3 regions of the Serratia sp. EC4 genome follow, and region 3 is predicted to be linked to each of the others. Evidence: riboswitches for the same ligand, from Rfam matches in the RefSeq annotation. Region 3 holds a riboswitch; each other region holds the start of a gene.
What was found. Region 3 has a riboswitch for thiamine pyrophosphate ahead of ACP39K_RS04360 (TenA family protein). Riboswitches for the same ligand answer to the same signal wherever they lie in the genome.

Region 1: it holds a riboswitch for thiamine pyrophosphate, as region 3 does, so the genes downstream of both, thiC (phosphomethylpyrimidine synthase ThiC) here and ACP39K_RS04360 (TenA family protein) in region 3, are expected to answer to the same signal.
Region 2: it holds a riboswitch for thiamine pyrophosphate, as region 3 does, so the genes downstream of both, thiM (hydroxyethylthiazole kinase) here and ACP39K_RS04360 (TenA family protein) in region 3, are expected to answer to the same signal.

What each region holds. Positions count from the first base shown of each region.
Region 1 is NZ_JBNIDE010000016.1:17,798-23,927, reverse strand. Features, by position in the region: gene hemE (uroporphyrinogen decarboxylase) at 1-506, opposite strand, end outside; gene nudC (NAD(+) diphosphatase) at 545-1,312, opposite strand; gene ACP39K_RS23860 (Rsd/AlgQ family anti-sigma factor) at 1,414-1,917, shown strand; TPP riboswitch at 1,957-2,081, shown strand; gene thiC (phosphomethylpyrimidine synthase ThiC) at 2,196-4,139, shown strand; gene thiE (thiamine phosphate synthase) at 4,132-4,782, shown strand; gene ACP39K_RS23845 (HesA/MoeB/ThiF family protein) at 4,775-5,524, shown strand; gene thiS (sulfur carrier protein ThiS) at 5,521-5,721, shown strand; gene ACP39K_RS23835 (thiazole synthase) at 5,723-6,130, shown strand, end outside.
Region 2 is NZ_JBNIDE010000009.1:95,527-101,656, reverse strand. Features, by position in the region: gene ACP39K_RS20550 (FUSC family protein) at 1-1,537, opposite strand, end outside; gene mdtN (multidrug transporter subunit MdtN) at 1,542-2,579, opposite strand; gene ACP39K_RS20540 (YtcA family lipoprotein) at 2,590-2,853, opposite strand; gene ACP39K_RS20535 (TetR/AcrR family transcriptional regulator) at 3,071-3,685, shown strand; TPP riboswitch at 3,777-3,873, shown strand; gene thiM (hydroxyethylthiazole kinase) at 3,909-4,700, shown strand; gene thiD (bifunctional hydroxymethylpyrimidine kinase/phosphomethylpyrimidine kinase) at 4,700-5,500, shown strand; gene ACP39K_RS20520 (inhibitor of vertebrate lysozyme family protein) at 5,585-6,043, shown strand; gene gutQ (arabinose-5-phosphate isomerase GutQ) at 6,085-6,130, opposite strand, start outside.
Region 3 is NZ_JBNIDE010000001.1:922,551-928,680, reverse strand. Features, by position in the region: gene opgB (phosphatidylglycerol--membrane-oligosaccharide glycerophosphotransferase) at 1-182, opposite strand, end outside; gene ACP39K_RS04380 (transporter substrate-binding domain-containing protein) at 467-1,207, shown strand; gene ACP39K_RS04375 (ABC transporter substrate-binding protein) at 1,208-2,143, opposite strand; gene ACP39K_RS04370 (ABC transporter permease) at 2,179-2,946, opposite strand; gene ACP39K_RS04365 (ABC transporter ATP-binding protein) at 2,943-3,683, opposite strand; gene ACP39K_RS04360 (TenA family protein) at 3,680-4,363, opposite strand; TPP riboswitch at 4,426-4,528, opposite strand; gene ACP39K_RS04355 (LLM class flavin-dependent oxidoreductase) at 4,678-5,700, shown strand; gene ACP39K_RS04350 (SDR family NAD(P)-dependent oxidoreductase) at 5,714-6,130, shown strand, end outside.

The DNA of each region.
Region 1 (6,130 bases), on a different contig from region 3:
TTCTTCAGCTTGGTGAAGGCCTTGCTGCTGCCGCCCTCAACCATATAGGTAGCCAGCGTCCACGGGCTGCCGGAGAAGCCGATCAGCGGCACTTCGCCCTTCAGCTCGCGGCGAATGGTGCGCACCGCGTTCATCACATAGCCCAGCTCCACTTCCGGATCGAACACCGGCAGTTTGTCGACGTCGGCGCGGCAGGTGACGGGGGAGCTGAAACGCGGGCCTTCGCCGGCTTCAAAGTACAGGCCGAGCCCCATGGCGTCGGGAATGGTGAGAATATCGGAGAACAGGATGGCGGCGTCCAGCGCATAGCGGCGCAGCGGCTGCAGCGTAACCTCACAGGCCAGCTCCGCGTTCTTGCACAGCGACATGAAATCACCGGCCTGGGCGCGAGTCGCCTTGTACTCCGGTAAATAACGACCGGCCTGGCGCATCATCCATACGGGGGTCACATCCACCGGCTGGCGCAACAGCGCGCGCAGGTAACGATCGTTCTTCAACTCAGTCATTTATGGGGCTCCCTTAATAATCTGCCGGCCATTGTACATTATTCTGCCCGGCACAGCGCCACGGTGTCCTCAATCAACCGGCGCGCCACGGTGCCGGGCGGCGGCAACAGCGGCAGTTGGTCGTAACGATACCAGCCGGCATTGAGCAGCTCCTTGGGATCGTGACGAATCTCACCCTGGTGGTAATCGGCCATAAAGGCCATCATCAGCGAGTGCGGAAACGGCCAGGGTTGTGACGTGACGTAGCGCAGGTTCTTGATTTCAATATTGCTCTCTTCCATCACTTCGCGCGCCACCGCTTGCTCCAGCGTTTCGCCCACTTCGACGAAGCCGGCCAGCACCGTGTGAATGCCGCCGCGATGGCGCACGTGCTGCGCCAGCAGGATCTGATCCTCGCGCCGAATGGCGACGATCACGCAGGGCGCGATCTGCGGGTAGTAGCGTTCTTTGCAATGGCCGCACAGGCAGGCGCTTTCGGTGCGGCTGAGGTGCATCTCATGGCCGCAGTAGCCGCAATAGCGATGGGAGCGGTAGAAGTCCGCCAGCTGCACGCCGCGCCCGGCCAGCTGGAACAGACCGCGATCCTGATCCAACAGCTGACGTACCGACCCCATCTCCCGCGGCATCGCCTGGCGCACCAGCCAGACCGGCGCGCCCTCCCACTCACCGATGACGCGCGCCATATGGCCCTGCAGCCCGAGGGCGGCGGCAGTCCCCGACGGCAATTCACCGTTCGGTAACCAAAGTTTGCTTTCATGGCTGACGATCCACCAGCCGTTTTCATTGCCCGTTAATGCAAGTTCCATATCGTTGTTGCACAACCTCAGCTTCACTGGCACTCTACAAATCGGCTTTGTTACATTTTAATAACTTACCGGTTACTTTTGTTACTTACACGGAGTCAAACATGCTCAACCGTTTGGAAAGGCTGACTCAGCGCGTTGGCGGTAGTAATGAATTAGTTGATCAATGGCTTCAGGCCCGCAAGCAGTTGCTGGTCGCCTACTGCACGCTGGTAGGCCTCAAACCGAATAAAGAAAAGCATACGCCGCTGAATGAAAAAGCGCTGGAGAACTTTTGCCACAACCTGGTGGATTACCTCTCCGCAGGGCATTTTCATATCTATGACAGAATTATCAAACAAGTGGAAGGCGCAGCCAGTCCGAAAATGTCGCTGGCGGTGAACATCTACCCCAAGCTGTGGGCCAATACCGAACAGATCATGGCGTTCCACGATCGCTATACCGAAGTGGATATCGATCAGGAAGTTTGTCTGGAATTCCACCAGGCCTTGTCGGATATCGGCGAAACGCTGGCGGCGCGCTTTGCGCTGGAAGATAAGCTGATCCAACTGGAAGCGGAAGCCGCGCAGCAACCGCTGCCGGACCAGACACTGGATCCGGCGCGTTAAAATTTTATAGTTTTTTTTCTTATCCCTCCTATACTGGGGGGCATCTTGTCGGAGTGCCTAGCGCCTGATTTGTTCATCGAATCAGCCAGGCTGAGACCGTTAATTCGGGATCCGCGGAACCTGATCGGGTTAATACCCGCGAAGGGAACAAGAGTAATCTATCGCCATAGGCACGGCCTTCCCCTTGCGGGCGCCCTGCCTTATCGGCCACCATCATTACTCCCTCCGAGCTCCAGACAAGCAACTTTCCCAACCCAACACACTGGTAGGAACTTGCTATGTCTAACGTTAATCCACCGCGCGCCCGTAAAGCGCAACGCGAAGCCGCCCAGCAGTTTATCGACACGCTGCAAGGCATGGCTTTCCCAAACTCACGCCGCATCTACCTGCAGGGCTCGCGCCGCGATATCCAGGTGCCGATGCGCGAAATTCAGCTCAGTCCGACCCTGGTCGGCGGCAGCAAAGATAGCCCGCAGTATGAACCCAACGAGGCGATCCCGGTATATGACACCGCCGGCCCCTACGGCGATCCGCAGGCCAAGCTCGATGTGCACGCCGGCCTGGCCAAACTGCGTGCCGGCTGGATCGACGCGCGCGGCGATACTGCGACCCTGAGCGGCGCCAGCTCCGGCTTCACCCAGCAGCGGCTGGCGGACGAGGGGCTGGATCACCTGCGCTTCGAGCATCTGCCGCTGCCGCGCAAAGCGCTGCCGGGCAAGCGTGTGACCCAGCTGCACTATGCCCGCGCCGGCATCGTCACCCCAGAGATGGAGTTTATCGCCATCCGTGAAAACATGGGGCGCGAGCGCATTCGCGGCGAGGTGCTGCGCCACCAGCATCCGGGCCAAAGCTGGGGCGCCAACCTGCCGGACAACATCACGCCGGAGTTCGTGCGCCAGGAAGTGGCCGCCGGCCGCGCCATCATTCCCGCCAACATCAACCATCCGGAGGCGGAGCCGATGATCATCGGCCGCAATTTCCTGGTGAAGGTGAACGCCAATATCGGCAACTCGGCGGTCACCTCGTCGATCGAAGAAGAGGTGGAGAAGCTGGTGTGGGCCACCCGCTGGGGCGCGGACACCGTGATGGATCTCTCCACCGGCCGCTATATTCACGAAACCCGCGAGTGGATCCTGCGCAACAGCCCGGTGCCCATCGGCACCGTGCCGATCTACCAGGCACTGGAGAAGGTCAACGGCGTGGCAGAAAACCTCACCTGGGAGATGTTCCGCGATACGCTGCTGGAACAGGCTGAACAAGGGGTCGATTATTTCACCATCCACGCCGGCGTGCTGCTGCGCTACGTGCCGATGACCGCCAAACGCCTGACCGGCATCGTGTCGCGCGGCGGCTCGATCATGGCCAAATGGTGTCTGTCGCACCATCAGGAAAACTTCCTCTATCAGCACTTCCGCGAAATCTGCGAGATCTGCGCCGCCTACGACGTTTCGCTGTCGCTCGGCGACGGCCTGCGCCCCGGCTCGATTCAGGACGCCAACGACGAGGCCCAGTTCGCAGAGCTGCATACGCTGGGCGAGCTGACCAAAATCGCCTGGGAATACGACGTGCAGGTGATGATCGAAGGCCCGGGCCACGTGCCGATGCAGATGATCCGCCGCAACATGACCGAAGAGCTGGAACATTGCCACGAAGCGCCGTTCTACACCCTCGGCCCGCTGACCACCGATATCGCCCCGGGCTATGACCATTTCACTTCCGGCATCGGCGCGGCGATGATCGGCTGGTTCGGCTGCGCCATGCTGTGTTACGTCACGCCGAAAGAGCACCTCGGCCTGCCGAACAAAGAAGACGTCAAACAGGGCCTGATCACCTACAAGATCGCCGCTCACGCCGCCGATCTGGCCAAAGGCCATCCGGGCGCGCAGATCCGCGATAACGCCATGTCCAAGGCGCGTTTCGAATTCCGCTGGGAAGATCAGTTCAATCTGGCGCTCGATCCGGCCACCGCGCGCGCCTATCACGACGAAACCCTGCCGCAGGAATCCGGCAAGGTCGCCCACTTCTGCTCGATGTGCGGGCCGAAATTCTGCTCGATGAAGATTTCGCAGGAGGTGCGCGACTACGCCGCCGCCCAGGAGGTCGCCAAGCCGATCGAAGTGCAACTGACCGGCATGGAGAAAATGTCCGCCGAGTTCCGCGCCCGCGGCAGCGAGCTGTATCACAGCGCCGGCACGCTGCAAGAGGAGACAAGCAATGACTGATATCACGACCCCCTTCCCGGCGACGCCCTACAAACTGGGGCTCTACCCGGTCGTCGACAGCGTGGAATGGATCGCTCGCCTGCTTGAGGCCGGCGTCACCACCATCCAGCTGCGCATCAAGGATTTGCCTGACGAGCAGGTCGAAGAGGATATCGCCGCCGCCATCGCGCTGGGCCAGCGTTATCAGGCGCGGCTGTTCATTAACGACTACTGGCGGCTGGCGATCAAGCACGGCGCCTACGGCGTGCATCTGGGCCAGGAAGATCTTGATACCACCGATCTGGCTGCCATTCACCGCGCCGGGTTGCGGCTCGGCGTGTCCACCCATGACGACGCCGAACTGGCGCGCGCGCTGGCGGTGAAACCGTCCTACATCGCGCTGGGGCACATCTTCCCCACCCAAACCAAAGACATGCCTTCGGCGCCGCAGGGGCTGACGGAGTTGAAACGCCACATCGCCGGCCTGGCGGATTACCCGACGGTGGCGATCGGCGGGATCAGTATCGATCGCGTACCGGCGGTGCTGGCGTGCGGCGTTGGCAGCGTCGCGGTGGTCAGCGCCATCACCCAGGCGCCGGACTGGCGCGCGGCGACGGCCGAGCTGCTGCGGCTGATCGAAGGCGAGGATCCGAACGATGCTTAACGATCAGGAATTCCTGCGCTACAGCCGCCAACTGCTGCTGGAGGACGTCGGCCCGGAAGGCCAGGAGAAACTCAAGCGCGCCACGGTGCTGATCGTCGGTTTGGGCGGGCTCGGCTCCCCGGCTTCGTTGTACCTGGCCGCCGCCGGCGTCGGCACGCTGCTGTTGGCCGACGACGACCAGCTGCACGTCACCAACCTGCAGCGGCAAATCCTCTACCGCAGCGCCGATACCGCCACCGGTAAGGCGGCGCTGGCGCAACGCCATCTGCAGGCGCTGAACCCATTGGTGGAATCCATCCCGCTGGCGCAGCGGCTGCAAGGGCAAGCGCTGCGCGACGCGGTCACCCGCGCCGATTTGGTGCTGGACTGCTGCGACAATATGGCGACCCGCCATGAGGTCAACGCCGCCTGCATCGCCGCCGCCAAGCCGCTGATCAGCGGCAGCGCGGTCGGCTTCAGCGGCCAGCTGCTGGTGCTCGAGCCGCCCTATGCGCACGGCTGTTACGCCTGCCTGTACCCGGAGCAGGAAGAGCCGCAGCGCAACTGCCGCACCGCCGGGGTACTCGGCCCGGTGGTCGGCGTGATCGGCACTCTGCAAGCGCTGGAGGCCATCAAGATGCTGGCCGGCATGCCTTCCTCCCTCAGCGGGAAACTGCGGCTGTTCGACGGCAAGCGGCAGAGTTGGAGCACGCTGCAACTGAGCCAGGCCCGCGCCTGCCCGGTATGCGGAGGCGCGGCATGAAGATCCGTCTTAACGATCAGCCGCTGGAGCTGGCGCAGCCGCTCAGCGTCGCCGCCCTGCTGACCCAGCTGGAACGCCACCAGCCGGGCACCGCGCTGGCGATAAACCAAACCATCATCCCGCGCGCCGACTGGGCCGACCACCAGGTGCAGGACGGTGACGATATTTTACTGTTTCAAGCGATCGCCGGAGGCTGACATGCTGAAAATCGCCGATACCACTTTTACCTCGCGCCTGTTCACCGGCACCGGCAAGTTCGCCACCCCGGCATTGATGCTGGAGGCGCTGGCGGCCTCCGGTTCACAGCTGGTGACCATGGCCATGAAGCGCGTCGATCTGCGCGGCGGCAACGACGCCATTTTGGCGCCGCTGCAGCAGTTGGGCGTCAGGCTGTTGCCCAACACCTCCGGCGCCAAAACCGCCGCCGAAGCGGTGTTCGCCGCCCGGCTGGCGCGTGAAGCGCTCGGCACCCGCTGGGTAAAGCTGGAGATCCATCCCGATGTGAAATACCTGCTGCCTGATCCGATAGAAACGCTGAAGGCGGCGGAAACGCTGGTGAAAGACGGTTTTGTCGTGCTGCCCTATTGCGGCGCCGATCCGGTGCTG
Region 2 (6,130 bases), on a different contig from region 3:
CGAGGAAGCGCGACAGTTCCCGCAGCACGTTGGCAACCTGCTGCCGCAGTGACTCCCCTTCGTATTCCGGCCACAGCGTGGCGTGAATGAAGGTGGCGAACCCTACTCCCAGCACGATGCCGATCAGGCGATCGCGGATCTCGGTCAGCTCGGTGACCGGGCCGAAGCTTTCCAGCAGCGCCAGGGAAAAGGTGAACAGGATCTGTACCCCGGCATAGCTTATTTTCTCGGAGCCGGCGGCGATCCAGGCGGAGAGGGCGATCACCGGCAGCGTCAGCAGCAGCAAGCCGACGAGGCTGTCGAGGTGAGGCATGATCCACACCACCGAGATCAGCGCCAGCAGGCTGCCGATCGCCGCGCCGCCGAGACGCAGCCGCGCCCGCCGCTGTGTGGCGCCGAGGCTGGGCTGCGCCACGATCAGGCAGCTCAGCATGATGGTATGAATGCCGGACCAATCGACGGCGGTATAAAACACGTAGGCGACCAGCACGGTCAGCAGCGTTTTCAACGAAAACTGGATGTAAACCGGGTTGGTCAGGGCATCGGGGGTAAAGAAGGGCACTTTTGGCGGCGGCGCGGCCTGCAGGGCGTCGGCGTAGTCGCTGCGGTTGGCGTAGACCTGCAGGAGGGCGGCCATTTCATTGAGCGGCGCCGGCACCTGCGGATCGTCGCTGCCGGCGATCGCGACGGAAAATCGCAGCGCGCTGTCGTGGCTGATCGCGGTTTGCAGCGCGCGGCAGGCGGCGTCTATCTCTTGCGCCAATTGACGCGCGGCCGCGCCGAAAGCCGGCGGCAGCTGGTAGGCCAGAATATTGAGCTGCAACACCAGGGTGATCAGCGCCAGATAACCGGGCTCGTTGGCGCGGCAGCGATCGCTGCGCATCACCGAAAAGCGCAGCAGCTTATGCAGCTCGGTGGCGTGCTGCGAGATGGCGCTCAGATCGCGCGTCTCGCCGCCGTTGGCCAACATAGCGCGGGTTTCGTCCAACACCGCGTTCATCCGGCCCTTTAGCTGTTTCAGCGGTTCAGCCGGCAGCAGCAGGGTATTGACGATCAGGGTGAGCAGGATGGCGTAGTTGATCGCCACCCATACCCACAGCACCAGCCGTATCACCACTTCCGCCTGCGGAGTGAGATCGACAAAGCTTTGCGTGTAGATCACCACCAGCGCCATCAGGAAGAACAGCACCCCAACCTTGGTCACCCGCATCAGGAACACGCTGAGGAAAAACAGCGCGCTGGAGAGCAGGATGCGCAGCATCGGGTAGTCGTAGGTGAATTTCAGCACCAGGATAGCGGCGCCGATCGCCAGCGTGGAGCTGACGAAAAACAGGATGCCGATTGCGCGGGTGATCACGATATTGGACTGCGTGATAAAGAAGACAGCGATCAGCGACAGCGCCAGCCACGGCACCTGCAGCGTCTGCGAGATCACGATGGCGATCGCGCTGGAGAGCAGGGCGCGGATCACCAGGTTGATGCGGCTGTCCGAAGGGCGCAGCTCGTCGATCAACTGGGACAGCCAGCCGTGAGACATCGTTTTATTCTTCATGGCGCAGGTTCAGCTTGGCCACCGCCGAAGCGCCCACGCGGAACAGCGCCGGGTTGGGGGCTTCTACCGCGATCTTGACCGGGAAGCGCTGCGAAACGTGCACCCAGTTGATGTTGCGCGACACGTTGGGCAGCCCGCCCAGCACTGTGCCGCCGTCGTCGGGCTGCACGCCGTAGCTGATCGATTCCACCTTGCCACTGAAGGTCTGGCCGGCGTCGCTCATTAAATACAGCGTGGCCGGCACGCCGGGATGCACGCCCTTCAGGTCGGTTTCGCGGAAGTTGGCGACCACGTACCAGTGGCGGGTGTCGATCAGCGTGAACACCGGTTTGGCGCTGGAGGCATATTGGCCTACGGTGGTTTTCAGGGAGGCGATGCGGCCGTCGAACGGCGCTCTCACCTCGGTGAACTCCAGGTTCAGTTTGGCGATGGCGATGTCGGCCTGCACTTCGGCACGCTGCGCGACCAGGGCTTCGACGCCGCTGACGGCGGCTTCCGCCTGTTTCGCCTGCAGCAATGCGGCCTGCAGTTCCGCCTGCGCCGAGCGCTGGGAGGTGCGGGCGGTTTCCACTTCTTCCGCCGAAACGTAGTTCTTGCCGAGCAGCTTCTGCCGGCGGTTGAGGGTGTCGGTCGCCTGCGCCACCAGCGCCTGCGAGCGTTTGACGATGGCGTTCATCGATTCGGCATTGTACTGCTGCGCGTTGACCGAACGCTGCGTCAGCTTGATCTGTTCATTCAGCGTGATCAGGCGCGCTTCGCTGGCCGCCAGCGCGTCCTGGTAAGGGCGCGGATCGATGCGGAACAGCAGATCGCCTTGCCGCACTTCCTGGTTGTCGCGGATCGGCATCTCGATGATGCGGCCGTTCACCTCCGGCACTACGTCGATGGTGTCGGCATAGGCGTAGGCATCGTCGGTAGTGGGGGCGTTTTCCACCCGCCAGACGACGACGGCGGCCACGATGAGCGTCAACGCCAGGATGGTAAGCACCAGCAGTCTGCGCTTGTTGGAGGTTTGTGGTTGGGTCATGGCGTCAGTCTCAGTGGGGGAAAACCAGTAACCAGGTCAGCATGGCGATCAGCGCGGTCAGCGCCGGATACGTCAGCAGCTGCGGCGCCAGCCAGGCGCGTTTTTCCGGGGTGCGCAGCAGCAGGTGGATCGCCACCATGCCCGCCACGCCGCCGCACAGGCAAAACAGCCAGTCGGGGAACGAAGCGCCGAACACCACCATGGACGGTGCCGGCGAGCACCCGGTGAGCAACAGCGCGGTCAGGCAGGTGATAAGCAGTTTTTTGTCGGGCATAGGGCGTTCTCTGGCGATTGGCTTGGTCGACGGGCCGAATGAAATGACTCTTTTTCAGTGAGTGAGGTCACTGTTTGTCACCCCCATGCTTGCGCAAGGGGAAACTAGAATAAATACTCTACTCTAAACTAGAGGGGTTAATCTAGTTTTTTGTGTCACCCTGCCTTCGCGGCGGCAAATGGGTATAATGCGTTGATGACAGCGGGCAGAAACGAATATGCAAATCGACGAACACATCACCGGGCGAGAGCCGCAGCAGGAAAGAGGGCGGCAACGCGTACAAACCATTCTGGATTCAGCGGCGGCGATCGTGGCGCAGGATGGCCTGGCGGCGCTCAGCATGCAGCGGCTGGCCAAACACGCCAAAACCTCCATCGGCTCGATGTATCACTTTTTCCCCGATCGCCACGCGGTGATCAAGGCGCTGGCGGATCGGCATACCGAATCGATCGAGGCGCTGGTGCGCGACATGGCGCTGGCCAGCGACGACGAGTGGCGGCACCTCTCCGCTGAAGCGGTGATCCAGCGGCTGTTTTCACCCTATGCGCAATACCTGCGCGAGCACGCCGACTACCTGCCGGTGATGCGGGAAATGAACCTGCCGGACGAAAAGTCCAGCTTCCTGGCGCTGATCGCCCGAGTGCTGCAGCTGCGTCGCCCCGAGACCGCCGAGACGGAGATCCTGCAGCAAACCCGGCTGTTGCAAAGCCTGGTGGCCGGCACCTTGCATCACATCTTCAAAACGGCGCCGCAGAGCGTGGCGTTTACGTTGGCGGAGCTGCCCGGCGTGCTGAGCCTGTATCTGGCGGGAAAAGAGGGCAACATCGCTTAGGCGCGAGCGAATTTATTCGCTTGTTTGTCCGCGCCGCCGCTGGCATGATCCCGCTCAGGGATTAACGCAACGTTGATCACAACCTATTGATTTTCATGACTCGGGGTGCCCTTCTGCGTGAAGGCTGAGAAATACCCGTATTACCTGATCTGGATAATGCCAGCGTAGGGAAGTCACGGCCGCCCAACCGGCGCCGCCTTCTTGAACGCCGGTTGGGAGGAATATGATCGCTCGACCTGATGCACTACCCGGCGCTCGCGCCGCGGCCTGCCTGACTCAATTCCAACAGCGGCCTCCGCTGATCCACTGCCTGACCAACGAAGTGGTGCAATCGCTGACCGCCAACGTGCTGCTGGCGCTCGGCGCCTCCCCGGCGATGGTGGTGGAGCCGCAAGAGGCGGCGCAGTTCAGCGCGCTGGCCGACGGCCTGCTGATCAACGTCGGCACCCTCAACGCGCTGCGCGCCGAATCGATGCGCGCGGCGGTGGCCGCCGCCAATCAGGCCGGCAAGCCCTGGACGCTGGATCCGGTGGCGGTTGGCGCGCTCTCCTACCGCACCGCCTTCGCCAAACAGCTGCTGGACGAGAAACCGGCGGCGATACGCGGCAACGCCTCGGAAATCATGGCGCTCAGCGGGTTGCTGGCCAGCGGCCGCGGCGTGGACAGCGGCGACGATTCCTTGGCGGCATTGCCCGCCGCGCGTGAGCTGGCGCAGCGCAGCGGTGCGGTAGTAGCGGTCACCGGCGCGGTGGATTACGTCACCGACGGCCAACGCGATTGGGCGATCGAAGGCGGCTCCTCGCTGATGACGCGGGTGGTGGGCACCGGCTGCGCGCTGTCGGCGGTGGCGGCGGCGTTTTGCGCCCTGCCGGGCGATCGCCTGGACAATGTGGCGGCCGCCTGCCGGGTGATGTCCCACTGCGGCGGCCTCGCGGCCAGGCAGGCCGCCGGGCCGGGCAGTTTTACGCCGGCGTTCCTCGACGCCCTGTATCAGCTGCGCGGGGAGGATCTGTGATGAAACGCATTAACGCGCTGACCATCGCCGGCACCGATCCCAGCGGCGGTGCCGGCATTCAGGCCGATCTGAAGGCCTTCTCGGCGCTTGGCGCCTACGGCACCTCGGTGATCACCGCGCTGGTGGCGCAGAATACCCGCGGCGTGCAGTCGGTGTATTACATCGATCCGGCGTTTGTCGCCGCGCAGCTGGACTCGGTGTTCAGCGACGTGCGCATCGACAGCGTCAAGATCGGCATGCTGGCCAACGCCGATATCGTGCAGGCGGTGGCCGAACGGCTGCGCCATTACCGGCCGGAATTCGTGGTGCTGGACACCGTGATGCTGGCGAAAAGCGGCGATCCGTTGCTGGCCCCGGAGGCGGTGGCGTCGATTCGACGCGAGCTGTTGCCGCTGGTGTCGATCATTACGCCGAACCTGCCGGAAGCGGCGGCGCTGCTGGCGTGCGCGCCGGCGGAAGATGAAGCGCAGATGCGCGAGCAGGGGCGGGCGCTGCTGGCGATGGGCTGCCGAGCGGTGCTGATGAAGGGCGGCCACCTGAGCGAAAGCGAGAGCCCGGACTGGCTGTTTACCGCCGAAGGCGAGCAGCGCTTTACCGCGCCGCGCGTCGCCACCCGCCATACCCACGGCACCGGTTGCACGCTCTCGGCCGCGCTGGCGGCGCTGCGTCCGCGCCATGCCGACTGGGCGGCCACGGTGGCCGCCGCCAAGGGCTACCTGCAACAAGCGCTGCAACAGGCGGATACGCTGGAAGTGGGGCACGGCATCGGGCCGGTGCATCATTTTCACGCCTGGTGGTGAGTCAACTTTTTGCCGCAACCGTGGTCTGACTAGTTCAGGCCCGGTTTTATGGGCGAAACCTGATTTAACCTAGGGAGAAGGACTATGACGGGACACCAGGCGCTGCGTTGCGCCCTCTTTGGCGCACTGCTCAGCTTCAGCGCGGGCAGCTTTGCCCAACAAATCGTCACCACATCGGATTTGATTCAGCAGCCGGGGTATCAGGCCAGCTGGCAAAACATGGTCAAAGGCCAGGCGCGGATGCCGGGCTGGGCGCGCAAGGGCGTCGGCACCTCTACGCCGGCGCAGAATCTGAACTGGAAGGGCAAAGAGTATCTGGTCGGCAACCTGTGCAAGCCCCACGACTGCGGCAATAACTTTTTGATCGTGGCGTTCAGCGCGGACAAATCCCAGGCCTGGGGCGTGCGGGTGGAAGTGGAAGATCGGCCGGAAGCCGTCGATCATCCGAAGAAGTATGCCAAGTACCAGTGGCTCGGCAAGCCGAATGACGACATGAAAGCGCTGCTGAAGCAGCAGTTCGAGAACAATCCCGATTGGAAATGATCTGACCGGGGGGCGCTGGTGATGGCGCCCCCCGGCGTTGATCAGCCGATGCCGGCCTGATGCAGATCGTGCAGGTTGAGCGCCCCC
Region 3 (6,130 bases):
ACCGCGTCGGTGATGCCGTCGCCGGTAAAGTAGTTGCTGGCGATCAGGATGACGTTCAGCACCAGATAGCTGCCGAGCAGCGTCAGCAAAATGGCGAACCACCAGCGGTTGGCGGCGGCCCGGGTGCGATAAATCAAAATCGACGCCAAAAAGAGAACAAATGAAACGACTGCTAAAACCATCCGCCAAACCTTGTCTGATTGGAAAAAAACGTTGCTGCCCTGGTCTGCGCCGCCGACCGTGCCGCGGCGCGAAAAGTGAAGGGTATAGCCTATTGCCGGCGGCGGAACAACGCGCGATCTCCCGCTACGGCGACGAACGGCGGCTATTGTACATTTTTATGACAATAGTGTGACGTTAATCACGCCGACGGCGGCCTCGGCGGCGAAAGCTTGCTGGTCGGAGGTTTCGCTCTACGCTTAATGAGCGCCACGACGGTGTGCCCACCAGCCATTCAGGAGGAAGTATGCAGACAATCCCCGCAGCGGTACTCGACGATCTGGCCCCGCAAGGCGTGTTGCGCGCGGCGATCAACTACGGCAATCCGGTGCTGGCGCAGGCCGGGGCCGGCGGTAAACCGCAAGGCGCTTCGGTGGAGCTGGCTGCCGCGCTGGCCCAGGAGCTGGGCGTGGCGCTCGAACTGGTCACCTATGACGCGGCGGGCAAGGTGTTCGCCGACCTGGACAGCGGCGCCTGGAACCTGGCGTTTATGGCTATCGAGCCGGTGCGCGCGGCGCAAATCGCTTTCAGCGAACCCTACGTGATCATCGAGGGGACTTACCTGGTGGCGAACGACGCGCCTTACTTTGAGGCGGCGCAGCTCGACCGGCCGGAGGTGCGCATCGCGGTCGGCCAGGGGGCGGCGTACGATCTGTTTTTATCGCGCACGCTGCAGCAGGCGCAGCTGGTGCGGGCGGCAACCTCCGCCGAGGCGATCGCGCTGTTTTTCGAACGGGGGCTGGAGGCGGCGGCCGGCGTGCGTCAACCGCTGTTGGCCGCCGCGGCCTCCCATCCCGGCTACCGGGTGCTGGACGGGCATTTCACCGCTATCCGCCAGGCGATGGCGGTGCCGCGGCAAAAAACGCAGGGCGCCGCCTACGTGAACGCGTTTATCGAACGCTGCAAGGCCAACGGGCTGGTGAAGGCGGCCTTGCAGCGCAGCGGCCAGGGCGAGGTGACGGTGGCGCCGCCGGCCGCCTCGGCGTGATCAGTCGAGCTCCACCGCGTACTGTTCCACCGGGGTGATTTTCTTGATCAGCTTGTTGTCGAACAGGAACTGTTCGTAAGCCTGGTAGCGGGCGCGATCCAACTTGGCCGGATCGCGCGCGAACAGCGGCAGGCTGGCTTGCCACGCCTGCTTGTTCAGCTCGGTATTCAGCTCCGGGTGCGCCTTGGCGAACGCCAGCCAGGTGTCCTGCGGGTGCGCGTGCAGGTAGTCGCTGCCTTGCTTCAGCGCGGCGAGGAATTTGCGGATTTTCGGCTCGTTCACCGCATCGCGGTTGGCGACGATGATCAGCTCGTCGTAGGCCGGCACGCCGTAATCTTCGACGTTGAACACCACCGGTTCTTTACCCTGCAGCTTCAGCTCCAGCGCTTCGATGTTGCGGTAGCCGCCGATCACCGCATCGACCTGGCCTGCCAGCAGGGCGCTGGTCAGCTGGAAGTTGACGTTGATAAGCTTGATGTCCTGCGGCTTGAGGCGCTCGTGTTCGACCATGGTGGCCAGCGTCGCCTGTTCGATGCCGCTGACCGAGTAACCTACCGTTTTGCCCTTGAGATCCGCCGGCGAGGTGATGTTTTTATCCAGCGCGATCACCGTATTCAGCGGCGTGTTGATCAGCGTGCCGATGCGCATCAACGGCAGACCCTGATCGGCGAAGAAGTGCAACTGCGGTTGATAGGTGATGGCGAGGTCGGCCTGTTTGGCGGCCACCAGCCGCGGCGGCAGCGCCGGATCGGACGGCGGCACGATCTTGACGTCCAGCCCTGCGGCCTTGAAGGCGCCGATCTGCTCGGCCACCATAATCGGCGCGTGATCCGGGTTGATGTACCAGTCGAGCACCAGCGTCAGCTTGTCGGCCGCGCCTGCCTGGCCGGTGAGGGCGGCGCCCAGCAGCAGCCCGCAAACGGTTTGTTTGATCATGGTCGTTCCTTTATCCCTGGTTATGGTTGCAATCATCAGTCGTTTTCCGGCGCCCAGGCGATCAGGCGCCGCAGCAGCGCATCCACCGCGGCCCACAGCAGCACGGTCATCAGCACCAAAATAAACAGCGCGGCGAAGCAGACGTCGGTCTGCATGCGCGCGTTGGCGTTCAGCATCACGTAGCCCAGCCCTTCGGCCGAGCCGACCCATTCGCCGATGATGGCGCCGATCGGCGCGACCGCGGCGGCCATGCGCAGGCCGGAGCCGAAGGCCGGCAGCGCCGCCATCAGCCGCACGTGCCGCAGCTGCGCCCAGCGCGAAGCGCGCATCGTGCGCGCCAGATCGAGATAGTCGTTGTTGACCCGGCGCAGCCCGTCAAAAAAGGCCGACACCACCGGAAAGAAGATCACCAGCACCGCCATCGCCACCTTGGCGCTCATGCCGAAGCCGAACCACAGCACCAGCAGCGGGGCCAGGGCGAACACCGGTATCGCCTGGCTGGTGAGCACCAGCGGCATCAGCCAGCGTTGCAGGCGCGGCGAGAAAATCATGCACAGCGCCAGTGCCGCGCCGAGCAACACGCCGAGCACCAGCCCGCTGACGATCTCCGAAGCGGTGACCAGCGTGTGCCAGGCGAGATAGCCGCGCCCGTCCCACAGCGCCTGCGCCACAGCGCCCGGCGTGGGCAGCAGAAAGGCCGGAATGCCGCTTTGCGTCGCCAGCCACCACAGCAGCAGCAGGCCGACGAACACCGTCAGCCCGCGCCGCAGGCGGGTGAGTCCACGCTCTTTGGCGATATTCATTGCGCCGCCCTCACCAGTTGCTGCAGCAGCTCGGCCTGGCTTTTCAGCAGGTCGGCGTCATCCGGCGCGCGCGGCGGTAGCCCGCTGATGCGGTGAGTATCGTCGAGGCCCAGCGGCCAGGGAGACAGCACCAGCAGCCGGTGGCTCAGGCGGCAGGCTTCCATCGGATCGTGGGTGATCAACAGCACGGTATTTTGCGCCAGCAGCTCGGCGGCCAGGCTCTGGATCTCGGCGCGGGTAATGGCGTCCAGCGCGGAAAAAGGTTCGTCCATCAGCACGATCGGCTGGCGTTCGTAGAGCGTGCGGGCGATGGCGGCGCGCTGGCGCATGCCGCCGGACAGCGAGGCGGGCAGGCTGCGGCCATGCGCGGCCAGGCCTACGCGTTCGAGCAGGTGCGCCGTCCACGCCCGATCCGGCGCTTCGCCGCGCAGCCGCGAACCGAGGGCGACGTTCTCTTCAACGGTCAGCCACGGGTAGAGCAGGTCTTTTTGCCCCATGTAGGCGATGCGCCCGGCGATCGGCAGGCCGTCGCTGCCGGTCACCGAGCCAGAGCTGGCCTGCGCCAGGCCGGCGATGATCTTCAGCAGGCTGGTTTTGCCGGCGCCGCTGGCGCCGAGCAGGGCGACGAAGCTGCCGCCGGCGATGTCGAAGCTCAGCCGGTCGAAGACGATTTGCTGCCCGAAACGCAGGCTGAGATCCCGCACCTGGATGCCGGGCGGGAGAAGCGGGGAGGTCATGAGGCGTTCAGCCCCATCTGCCAAAATGCCGACTCCAGCTGGGTGGCGGTGGTGAAAATCTGCGCCAGCTCGGTGAAGCGGCCCTGTGCGCCGCGCTGCTGACCAACGGTTTCCAGCAGTTCGATGGCGGCGCGCACGCCGGCCAGATAGCCCTCGTCGCCGTAGTTGCGGATCCAGGAGGCGTAAGGATTGCCCTCCATCTGAGTGGCGGGATCGTGCAGCAGCCGCAGGCCGATTTCGGCATAGCCGGCCACGCAGGGCAGCAGGCCGGCCAGCAGATCGAGGGCGTCGCCGGCATGGCCGATATCCAGCACGTAACGGGTGTAGTTCATGGTTTCCGCCGCTTCCGGCTGGGCGGCGATCTGCGCTTCGTTCAGCCCCCATTCGGCGCAGTAGGCCACGTGCAGCGGCAGTTCGGCGACGATGCCGTTGAGCGAGGCGGTGGCGGCGCGCATCTCCGGCAGAGTGCGCAGCTTGCTGACCAGCAGCGCGTAGGCGCGGGCGAAGTGCAGCAGAAACAGATAGTCCTGGGTCAGGTAGCGGCGAAAAGCGCGTTCAGGCAAGGTGCCGGCGGCCAGCTGCTGCAGAAACGGATGATCGACGTAATCTTGCCAGTGGCTGCCGGCATGGCGGCGCAGCCGGCCGTAAAGACCGCTTTCGAACAGGGTAGTGATGGACATGGGACCTCCTTGAGTCAGTGGAGATCCGGGCACGCTGAGGTATGAACAGGCAACGGGTGATCGCGCGGTTGCCTAACCGTCCCTTCGCTGGCATGACCCAGATCAGGTTCAAAGGGTTCGGCTTGCGCCATCTCAGCCCGTAACAGGACACCCCTCGGAGCTGCCTGTTATACGACATTTGTTTTTTGATTACAATCGCCGGGCGGCGCGGCGGCAATCGGTTCGTTTAGTGCGATCGGGGGCGATTTTGCTGGCGCAGAGCGCGCGGTTTTTGTCACTGTAGGCCCATGTTTTGCCTCTGAGGATGATGCCCGATGAAAAAAATTGGTTTTCTCTCGTTTGGCCACTGGTCGCCTTCCGCCCAGTCCGGCACCCGTTCCGCAGCGGATGCGCTGCTGCAGTCCATCGATCTGGCGGTCGCCGCCGAAGATCTGGGGGCGGACGGCGCCTATTTTCGCGTGCACCACTTCGCGCGCCAGCTGGGATCGCCGTTCCCGCTGTTGGCCGCCATCGGCGCCAAAACCCAACGCATCGAGATCGGCACCGGCGTGATCGACATGCGTTATGAAAACCCGCTGTACATGGTGGAGGACGCCGGCGCGGCGGATCTGATCGCCGGCGGGCGGCTGCAGCTCGGCATCAGCCGTGGTTCGCCGGAGCAGGTGATCGACGGCTGGCGTTATTTCGGCTATGCCCCGGCCGACGGCGAGACCGACGCGGACATGGCCCGCCGCCATACCGAAGTGTTCCTGGAAGCGCTGCGCGGTGAAGGGTTCGCCGAACCCAATCCGCAGCCGATGTTCCCGAATCCGCCTGGGCTGCTGCGGCCGGAGCCGTTTTCCGCCGGGCTGCGCGATCGCATCTGGTGGGGCGCCGGTTCGAACGCCACCGCTGTCTGGGCGGCGAAGCTGGGCATGCATCTGCAAAGCTCGACGCTCAAGAACGACGAGACCGGCGAGCCCTTCCACATCCAGCAGGCCAAGCAGATCCGCGCCTATCGCGCCGCCTGGCAAGAGGCGGGCCATGCGCGCGAGCCGCGGGTTTCCGTGAGCCGCAGCATCTTCGCGCTGGTGGATCAGCGGGATCGCAACTACTTCGGCGGCGGCGGCAAGGAGGGCGATCAGCTGGGGTATATCGACGCGCAGACCCGGGCGATCTTCGGCCGCAGCTATGCCGCTGAGCCGGATGTGCTGATCGAGCAGCTGGCGCAGGACGAGGCCATCGCCGAAGCGGATACCTTGCTGCTGACCGTGCCTAACCAACTGGGCGTGGATTACAACGCGCACGTCATCGAATCGATTTTAACCCATGTCGCGCCGGCGCTCGGCTGGCGCTAAACGGAGGAGTGGCATGTCACGCATTTTCATTACCGGCTCGGTCGACGGGCTGGGCCGCGCCGCCGCGCAAACGCTGTTGGACGAAGGGCATCAGGTGATCCTGCATGCGCGTGAGCCTGGCCGTTTGGCCGCGGTGCGCGATTTGCTGGATCGGGGCGCGCAGGCGGCGATCGGCGATCTGTCCGATGTGCAGCAGATCCGGCAGCTTGCCGAGCAGGTCAATCGCCTCGGCCGCCCGGACGCGGTGATCCACAATGCCGGCATGTTTACCGGGCCGCAGGTGATGCCGGTGAACGTCATGGCGCCCTACCTGCTGACGGCCCTGATCGAACGCCCCAAGCGTATCGTCTACCTGAGCAGCAGCATGCATTTTGACGGCGTGGCGGAACTGAACGGCGTGGATTGGCTTGGCGGCGCTGCCGGTTCTTAT